One region of the Pseudomonas sp. Z8(2022) genome, then DNA from elsewhere that is predicted to be linked to it. Evidence: predicted binding sites of a transcription regulator. Region 1 holds the regulator's gene; the other holds the start of a gene.
The links. The regulator sigma-54, encoded in region 1, starts transcription at its own class of promoters, with help from an activator protein. The targets are predictions, from matches to a motif close to ANTGGCATNNANNTTGCTNT.

Region 1 (4,674 bases):
TGACAATGTCGTCGATTTCTATGTCGTCGGCGCGCGCACCGTGCAATTCCAGGATGACGGCAAACTGCACTACCGGATGACCGCGGAGCGGCTCGAACACATCAAGAGCACCGACATCACCCTGATCGAAACCCCCAAACTGGATCTCTATCGCGGCACCGACCTGCCATGGCAAGTGACCAGTCAGCGTGCCGAGGTTTCTCCAGGCGGCGTCGAGGTAGAACTGATCGACGATGTGCGCATTGCCCGCACCGACGCCAAGAACCGTCCGACCATCATCACCAGCAGCCGCATGACCGTTATTCCCGAGAAGGAATATGCGCAGACCGAGCAAGCCGTTAGAATCGTCGCGGCCAACGGGGTGACCACGGCACAAGGAATGAAAGCGTACTTGAATGACGGCAGGATGCTCCTGCAGTCCAACGTAAGAGGCCAGCATGAGGTTCGTTAACACCCTCCCCCTGATTTTCAGCCTCGGCGCCGCATTGGGAAGCGCGACGGCCTGGGCACTGCCATCGGATCGCGATCAGCCGATTCGCATCCAGGCTGACAGTGCAGAACTGGATGACAAGCAAGGCGTAGCCGTGTACCGCGGTGACGTGATCATCACCCAGGGCACCCTGAAGATCACCGGTGACACCGTGACCATCACCCAGACCGCCGGCGGCGATATCGATGTGTTCACTTCGGTGGGCAACCTGGCCTACTACGAGCAGAAGCCAGCCGTGGACAAGGACATCGTCAAGGCGTACGGCAGGACCATCCAGTACTTCGCCAGCAACGAGCGCATCGTACTGATCGACCAGGCCAAGGTGATCCAGGAAGGCAATACCTTCGAAGGCGAGAAGATCGTCTATGACACCCGCCGCCAGATCGTCAATGCCGGTCGCGCCACGGGCGGCAACGTCAGTACGCCGCGCCCGCGCATCGACATGGTCATCCAACCGAAGAACAAACCCGCGGATCAGCAGCAGTAATGGCCATTCTCAAAGCCCAACACCTGGCGAAAAGCTACAAGAGCCGCCAGGTCGTGCGTGATGTCAGCCTGAGCATCGAAAGCGGGCAGATCGTTGGTCTGCTCGGCCCCAACGGTGCCGGCAAGACAACCTGCTTCTACATGATCGTTGGCCTGGTGCGTGCCGATCAGGGCCGCGTACTGATCGACGACCTGGATGTCAGCCATCAGCCCATGCATGGTCGTGCTCGCGCCGGCATCGGCTACCTGCCGCAGGAGGCTTCGATCTTCCGCAAGCTGTCGGTGGCCGACAACATCATGGCCATTCTCGAAACGCGTAAGGATCTGGACCGCGCAGGACGTCAGGCAGAGCTGGAAAACCTGCTGCAGGAGTTCCATATCCACCACATCGCCGACAGCCTCGGCATGAGCCTGTCCGGTGGCGAGCGACGCCGCGTGGAGATCGCCCGCGCCCTGGCGACCAACCCCAAGTTCATCCTCCTCGACGAACCCTTCGCCGGTGTGGACCCGATTTCGGTGGGCGATATCAAGCAGATCATCCATCACCTCAAGACCAAGGGCATCGGCATCCTGATCACCGATCACAATGTCCGCGAGACCCTGGATATCTGCGAGACCGCCTACATCGTCAATGATGGACGGCTGATCGCCGAAGGCGATGCCGAAACCATCCTGGCCAACCAGACAGTGAAAGAAGTCTATCTGGGCCACGAGTTCCGCCTCTAGATCGTCGCGGTTCCGCCACAGAAATAGTGCAACCCCTAGGCAAGAACAAGAAATTCAGGCATATAATTTGCTTCCTGGCGGCGCTTCGGCGCCCTGATGTGGAAGGCGTAACTCGCCAGTAAATTAAGGTCTGCAATGAAACCATCGCTAGTCCTCAAGATGGGCCAGCAGCTGACGATGACCCCGCAGCTGCAACAGGCTATCCGCCTCCTCCAACTGTCGACCCTGGACCTGCAGCAGGAAATCCAGGAGGCGCTGGAATCCAATCCCATGCTCGAGCGCCAGGAAGACGGCGACGACTTCGACAACAGCGATCCGATGGCCGATGGCGCCGAAAGCGCCACCCCTGCCCCGAGCAAGGAAGAGAGCTACCAGGAAACCAACCCGACAGTAGACAACCTGGAAGACGGCGAGTGGGGTGAACGCATCCCCAACGAGCTGCCGGTCGATACCGCCTGGGAAGACATCTACCAGACCAGCGCCAGCAGCCTGCCCAGCAACGACGATGACGAGTGGGACTTCACCACCCGCACTTCCAGCGGCGAGAGCCTGCAGAGCCATCTGCTCTGGCAACTGAATCTGGCCCCCATGTCGGACAAGGACCGGCTGATCGCCGCCACCCTGATCGACTGCATCAATAACGACGGTTACCTCGAGGAAACCCTCGAGGAAGTGACCGAGTCCTTCGATCCCGAGCTGGATATCGAGCTGGACGAAGTGGAAGTCGTGCTGCATCGCATCCAGCAGTTCGAACCTGCGGGTATCGGTGCCCGCGACCTGCGCGAATGCCTGCTGCTGCAGTTGCGCCAGCTGCCTGCCAGCACACCCTGGCTGAGCGAGACACAGCGCGTCGTCGGCGACTATCTGGAGCTGCTCGGCAGCCGCGACTACGCCCAGCTGATGCGCCGAACCAAGCTCAAGGAAGAAGAACTGCGCCAGGTCATCGATCTGATTCAGAGCCTCAATCCGCGCCCGGGCTCGCAGATCGAATCCAGCGAACCGGAGTACGTCGTGCCGGACGTGATCGTGCGCAAGCACAACGATCGCTGGCTGGTGGAACTGAATCAGGAAGCCATGCCGCGCCTGAGGGTCAATCCGCAATATGCCGGCTTCGTAAAACGCGCCGACTCCAGCGCCGACAACACCTTCCTGCGCAATCAGCTGCAGGAGGCCCGCTGGTTCATCAAGAGCCTGCAGAGCCGCAATGAAACGCTGATGAAGGTCGCCACACAGATCGTCGAACATCAGCGTGGTTTTCTCGACTACGGTGACGAAGCGATGAAACCGCTGGTACTGCACGACATCGCTGAAGCCGTGGGCATGCACGAGTCGACCATTTCACGTGTCACCACGCAGAAATTCATGCATACCCCGCGCGGTATTTACGAGCTGAAATACTTCTTCTCCAGCCACGTCAGCACCTCCGAAGGCGGCGAATGCTCGTCCACCGCGATCCGCGCAATCATCAAGAAACTGGTTGCCGCGGAAAACGCGAAAAAGCCATTGAGTGACAGCAAGATCGCTGGTTTACTGGAGGCACAAGGCATCCAAGTCGCCCGTCGGACGGTCGCCAAGTATCGCGAATCCCTCGGCATTGCGCCCTCCAGTGAGCGCAAGCGACTGATGTAAGCCAGATCGACTGAAAGCCATTGGCTTTCAGGCCAAAGTGTTCCGGCGGCGGGTCGAGCCTGACTCGCCTCTTACACAAGGCAACAAGGAGAAAGCGGTATGCAAGTCAACATCAGTGGACATCAGCTGGTTGTGACCGACGCCCTGCGTGACTATGTCGGCGAGAAACTGGGCCGACTGGAACGCCACTTCGACAAAATCACCAATGTTCAGGTGACCATGGAGGTCGAAAAGCTCAAGCAGAAGATCGAAGCCACCTTGCATGTTGCCGGCGGCGAAGTCGTCGCCAATGCCGAACATCAGGACATGTACGCAGCTATCGACCTGTTGGTCGATAAACTCGACCGTCAACTCATCAAGCACAAGGAAAAGCAGCTCGAGCGTCTGCAAGGCGCAACAGTCCGCTGACATTCCCAATCCATGATCCGACTTGAAAATATCCTGACCCCCGGCCGTTCCCTGGTGAACGTGCCGGGCGGCAGCAAGAAACGCGTGCTTGAACAGATCGCCAATCTGGTTGCGCGCGATCTGCCCGACCTGGATGCCCAGGACATATTCGAAAGCCTTATCGCCCGCGAGAAGCTCGGCTCCACCGGCTTCGGCAACGGCATTGCCATTCCCCACTGTCGCCTGGCCGGCTGCACTGCACCGATCAGCGCGGTATTGCACCTCGAAACCGCTGTCGACTTCGACGCCATCGACGGCGCACCGGTCGACCTGCTGTTCGTCCTGCTGGTGCCGGAGGCGGCAACTGACGCGCATCTCGAACTGCTGCGCCAGATCGCCAGCATGCTCGACCGCCAGGATGTACGCGAACGTCTACGCCAGGCCAACAGTGGCGAAGATCTCTATCAGGTTGTGGTGGACATTCAGAACGGTCAATGACATGCGCCTGATCATCGTCAGCGGTCGCTCGGGCTCGGGCAAGAGCACCGCCCTCGATGTACTTGAGGACAACGGTTTTTACTGCATCGACAATCTGCCGGCCGGCTTGCTGCCGGACCTCGCCGAGCGCTTCCTGCCGCACAGCGACCTGTTGCTGCCGCAGGTAGCCGTCTCCATTGATGCACGCAACCTGCTGAGTCAGCTCAAGCGTTTCCCGGAACTGCTCGAAGAAGTGCGCAAGCGCAACATTCGCTGCGACGTACTCTACCTCGACGCCGAAGACGAGACGCTGCTCAAGCGTTTTTCGGAAACCCGCAGACGCCATCCGCTGACCAACGACAACCGCTCGCTGGCCGAGGCCATCGCCTACGAAAGGCAGTTGCTGGCGCCGATCACTGATCGGGCCGATCTGAAGATCGATACGACCCGCCTGAACCTCTATCAGCTGCGCGATACGC
Region 2 (4,674 bases), 1.0 Mb from region 1:
GCGCGCTGATCGGCAATACCGCCGAGATCGTACTCGACGCACTGGAAAGTGACGTGCTGGTGCTCAAGCCTGACGAGATCATCGCCCACCTCGAAGAGCTGGTGGCGCAACGCTGAGCCAGCTCCCGAAACGAAAATGCCGCTCTGCATGAGCGGCATTTTTCTTTCCCTCCGGGCCGGACTAGACCCGTAGCTCCAGGCCTTCCCGCAGAAACTTCGGCGCGATATAGCGCTCGTAGTGTGCCTCGGAGAGCAGGAAGAACTCTCTGTCGATGGCATCGCGCAGCTCGGGTAGCGCCCAGTTGCGGAACTCCGGCAGCAACACCATGCCGTAGGCCTCCAGCTGGTTGATCATGCGGGCGCCCCGCGCGATCAACTGGTAGGCCCAGCAATAAGGTGACTGCTGCGGCACGAAGCGGATCTGTCGCTGCTCCAGCTGACCGCGCAGGCGCTGTTCGTCGAATACCTCGAGCTTGGCCGTCATCACCTGCACCAACAGCACTTCCAGGCGCGTCCAGACGGCGCGTTTCTCGTCATCGTTGTAGCTGTTCCAGTTGATCACCTCGTGGTGAAAGCGCTTGCAACCGCGGCACACGACATCGCCGTAGACGGTCGAACACAGCCCCACGCAGGGCGTCTTGATGCGCTGATTGGACATGGCGAAACAACATAAACAGCAAAACGGCCTGGCATCTTAGCCCTTTGTCTAATCCAGATCACCCCTGCCAACACAGGGAGATCGGCTTAACTTTATCCGTGCTTTCCAGTAGAATCGGCCCGCCTTTTACGGCGCCAATGTCCGTTGGAAGCTGTTTTCAAAGCGTCACGAGCACAGTCGATCCTGCAGTACGGATGGCGGCGCAGCCACTCGGAGTCCCCCCGAACGTCTGCGTCAGCCCTCATCCGAAACCGTCCTGCCGGCGTAAAACTTTGAAAGCAGCTTCTACAAGAGACTCATGAAACCTCGGCTGATCGGCCCATAAAGCCGGAAAGCGCCTGGTGCGTGAGTTTCTGGATCGCGTCCCGGACAACCCTTTGGGACCACTGATGAGGGTAATAACTGTGCTTGAAGCCTATCGCAAACACGTAGCAGAGCGTGCCGCTCAGGGTATCGTGCCCCAGCCGCTGAACGCCGAACAAACCGCAGGCCTGGTCGAGCTGCTGAAGAACCCGCCGGCTGGCGAAGAAGAATTCCTCGTAGACCTGATCACCAACCGCGTACCGCCAGGCGTGGACGAAGCCGCCTACGTCAAGGCCGGTTTCCTCTCTGCCGTTGCCAAGGGCGAAGCCACTTCCCCTCTGATCAGCAAGCAGCGCGCCGTTGAACTGCTGGGCACCATGCAGGGCGGCTACAACATCGCCACTCTGGTGGAACTGCTGGAAGATGCCACCCTGGGCACCGTCGCCGCCGAGCAGCTCAAGCACACCCTGCTGATGTTCGACGCCTTCCACGACGTCGCCGAGAAAGCCAAGGCCGGCAATGCCAACGCCAAGGCCGTGCTGCAGTCCTGGGCCGATGGCGAGTGGTTCACCGCCAAGCCGGCCATCGCCGAGAAATACAGCCTGGCTGTATTCAAGGTGCCTGGCGAAACCAACACCGACGACCTGTCCCCTGCCCCGGACGCCTGGTCGCGCCCCGACATCCCGCTGCACGCCCTGGCCATGCTGAAAATGGCCCGCGACGGTATCGTGCCGGAGCAACAAGGCGTCGTTGGCCCGCTGAAGCAGATCGAAGAGATCAAGGCCAAGGGCTTCCCGGTCGCCTACGTCGGTGACGTGGTCGGTACCGGCTCTTCCCGCAAGTCTGCCACCAACTCGGTGCTGTGGTTCTTCGGTGACGACATCCCCTACGTTCCGAACAAGCGCGCTGGCGGCTTCTGCTTCGGCAGCAAGATCGCCCCGATCTTCTACAACACCATGGAAGACGCCGGCGCCCTGCCGATCGAGTTCGACGTATCGAACATCAACATGGGCGACGTGATCGACGTCTACCCGTACGCCGGCAAGGTCTGCAAGCACGGCACCGACGAAGTCATCACCACCTTCGAACTGAAGACCCCGGTGCTGCTCGACGAAGTCCGCGCTGGCGGCCGTATCCCGCTGATCGTCGGCCGCGGCCTGACCGAGAAGGCGCGTGCCGAACTGGGTCTGGGCTCCTCCGACCTGTTCAAGAAGCCGGAGCAGCCGGCTGACAGCGGCAAGGGCTTCACCCTGGCGCAGAAGATGGTCGGCAAGGCCTGCGGCGTAGAAGGCGTCCGTCCGGGCACCTACTGCGAACCGAAGATGACCACCGTCGGCTCCCAGGACACCACCGGCCCGATGACCCGTGACGAGCTGAAAGATCTGGCTTGCCTGGGCTTCTCCGCTGACCTGGTGATGCAGTCCTTCTGCCACACCGCCGCCTATCCGAAGCCGATCGACGTTACCACCCACCACACCCTGCCGGATTTCATCCGCACCCGTGGCGGCGTATCCCTGCGTCCGGGCGACGGCATCATCCACAGCTGGCTGAACCGCATGCTGCTGCCTGACACCGTCGGCACCGGCGGCGACTCGCACACCCGCTTCCCGATCGGCATTTCCTTCCCGGCCGGTTCCGGCCTGGTAGCCTTCGCCGCAGCCACCGGCGTCATGCCGCTGGACATGCCGGAATCGGTTCTGGTGCGCTTCAAGGGCAAGATGCAACCGGGTATCACCCTGCGTGACCTGGTCCATGCCATCCCCTACTACGCCATCCAGAAGGGTCTGTTGACCGTCGAGAAGAAAGGCAAGAAGAACATCTTCTCCGGCCGCATTCTCGAGATCGAAGGTCTGGACAACCTGACCGTCGAGCAGGCTTTCGAACTGTCCGACGCCTCCGCCGAGCGTTCGGCTGCCGGTTGCACCATCAAGCTGCCGGAAGCTGCCATCGCCGAGTACCTGAAGTCCAACATCACCCTGCTGCGCTGGATGATCAGCGAAGGCTACGGCGATGCCCGTACCCTGGAGCGTCGTGCCCAGGCGATGGAAGCCTGGCTGGCCAACCCGGTACTGATGGAAGCCGACAAGGACGCCGAGTACGCCGAAATCATCGAAATCGACCTGAACCAGCTCAACGAGCCGGTGCTGTGCGCCCCGAACGACCCGGACGATGCCCGTCTGCTGTCCACCGTGGCCGGCGACAAGATCGACGAAGTGTTCATCGGTTCGTGCATGACCAACATCGGTCACTTCCGCGCTGCCGGCAAACTGCTGGACAAGGTCAAGGGCGGTATCCCGACTCGTCTGTGGCTCTCGCCGCCGACCAAGATGGATGCTCACCAGCTGACCGAGGAAGGCTACTACGGCATCTACGGCAAGGCCGGTGCACGCATGGAAATGCCGGGCTGCTCGCTGTGCATGGGTAACCAGGCTCGCGTTGCTGCCAACTCCACCGTGGTCTCGACCTCGACCCGTAACTTCCCGAACCGTCTGGGCGATGGTGCCAACGTGTACCTGGCCTCTGCGGAACTGGCTGCGGTCGCTTCGATCCTCGGCAAACTGCCGACCGTCGAGGAGTACATGGCCTACGCGAAGGATATCGACAGTATGGCTGGCGACATCTACCGCTACCTGAGCTTCGACCAGATCGCCGACTTCCGCGAAGCTGCGGCCAACGCCAAGATCCCGGTCGTTCAGGCCTGATCCTAGTGTGATGCAAAAAGCCCCGCCCAGTGCGGGGCTTTTTTATGCGTCGGCGCTGCGGCGCCCAAGCCTCTCGTCACTGATCCTTGCCTTGTGGCATATGCCTTGCTTTCGTCACAGGCAAGCGGCCTCTCCATCGACGGAGCCGGCCTCAGCGACAACGGCGTCGCACTCGATTCGGGCACATTCGGCCCCGGATCCAGTGCGACGTTTTTTATGGGCCGCAGACGGCCAAGCAGCGTTTTGCGTGACATTAAGGAAAGCGCCATGAGCGAACACGACATCCCTCGCGACGACGCCCTGACCTGGGCCTGGGGCAGCAGCGCCCCGGAGAAGAGCGTGCTGAACATCGGCTTCATGGCCCTCAGCGACTCCGCCTCGGTGATCGTCGCCGCCACTCAGGGCTTCGCCGAGAAGTACGGACTCAGCATCAGGCTGCACCGGCAAAGCTCGTGGGCCGGCCTGCGTGATCGTCTGCTCAGTGGCGAACTGGATGCCGCGCACTGCCTCTATGGACTGATCTACGGCGTGCAACTGGGCCTCGGCGTCGGCTCGCCTACCGACATGGCCGTGCTCATGGGGCTGAATCAGAACGGTCAGAGCATCAACCTCTCGCATTCGCTGCAGGCGGCTGGCGTGACCAGCGGCGAAGCACTGCGTCAGCACGCGCACCAACATGAGGCACGCCTGACCTTCGCCCAGACCTTCCCCACCGGCACTCATGCCATGTGGCTTTATTACTGGCTGGCCAGCCAGGGCATTCACCCCTTGCGCGACGTCGACAGCGTGGTAGTCCCGCCACCGCAGATGGTCGAACACCTGAAAGCCGAACGCATCGATGGTTTCTGCGTCGGCGAGCCCTGGACCGCCAAGGCAGTCGATGAGCAGCTCGGCTGCACCCTGACCACCATCCAGGCGATCTGGCCGGATCACCCGGAAAAGGTGCTGGGTTGCACCCGTGCCTTCGTCGAGCAGCACCCCAATACTGCGCGAGCCCTGATCATGGCGGTGC

Region 2: a site for sigma-54 is predicted at 3,755-3,774, ahead of OEG79_RS11950 (CmpA/NrtA family ABC transporter substrate-binding protein). Genes of this name have one in related genera too.

What each region holds. Positions count from the first base shown of each region.
Region 1 covers NZ_CP107549.1:3,548,734-3,553,407, forward strand. The annotation lists gene lptC (LPS export ABC transporter periplasmic protein LptC) at 1-451, shown strand, start outside; gene lptA (lipopolysaccharide transport periplasmic protein LptA) at 438-977, shown strand; gene lptB (LPS export ABC transporter ATP-binding protein) at 977-1,702, shown strand; gene OEG79_RS17025 (RNA polymerase factor sigma-54) at 1,838-3,331, shown strand; gene hpf (ribosome hibernation-promoting factor, HPF/YfiA family) at 3,431-3,739, shown strand; gene ptsN (PTS IIA-like nitrogen regulatory protein PtsN) at 3,752-4,216, shown strand; gene rapZ (RNase adapter RapZ) at 4,218-4,674, shown strand, end outside.
Region 2 covers NZ_CP107549.1:2,516,155-2,520,828, forward strand. The annotation lists gene OEG79_RS11935 (universal stress protein) at 1-116, shown strand, start outside; gene OEG79_RS11940 (DUF1289 domain-containing protein) at 181-657, opposite strand; gene acnB (bifunctional aconitate hydratase 2/2-methylisocitrate dehydratase) at 1,062-3,662, shown strand; gene OEG79_RS11950 (CmpA/NrtA family ABC transporter substrate-binding protein) at 3,930-4,674, shown strand, end outside.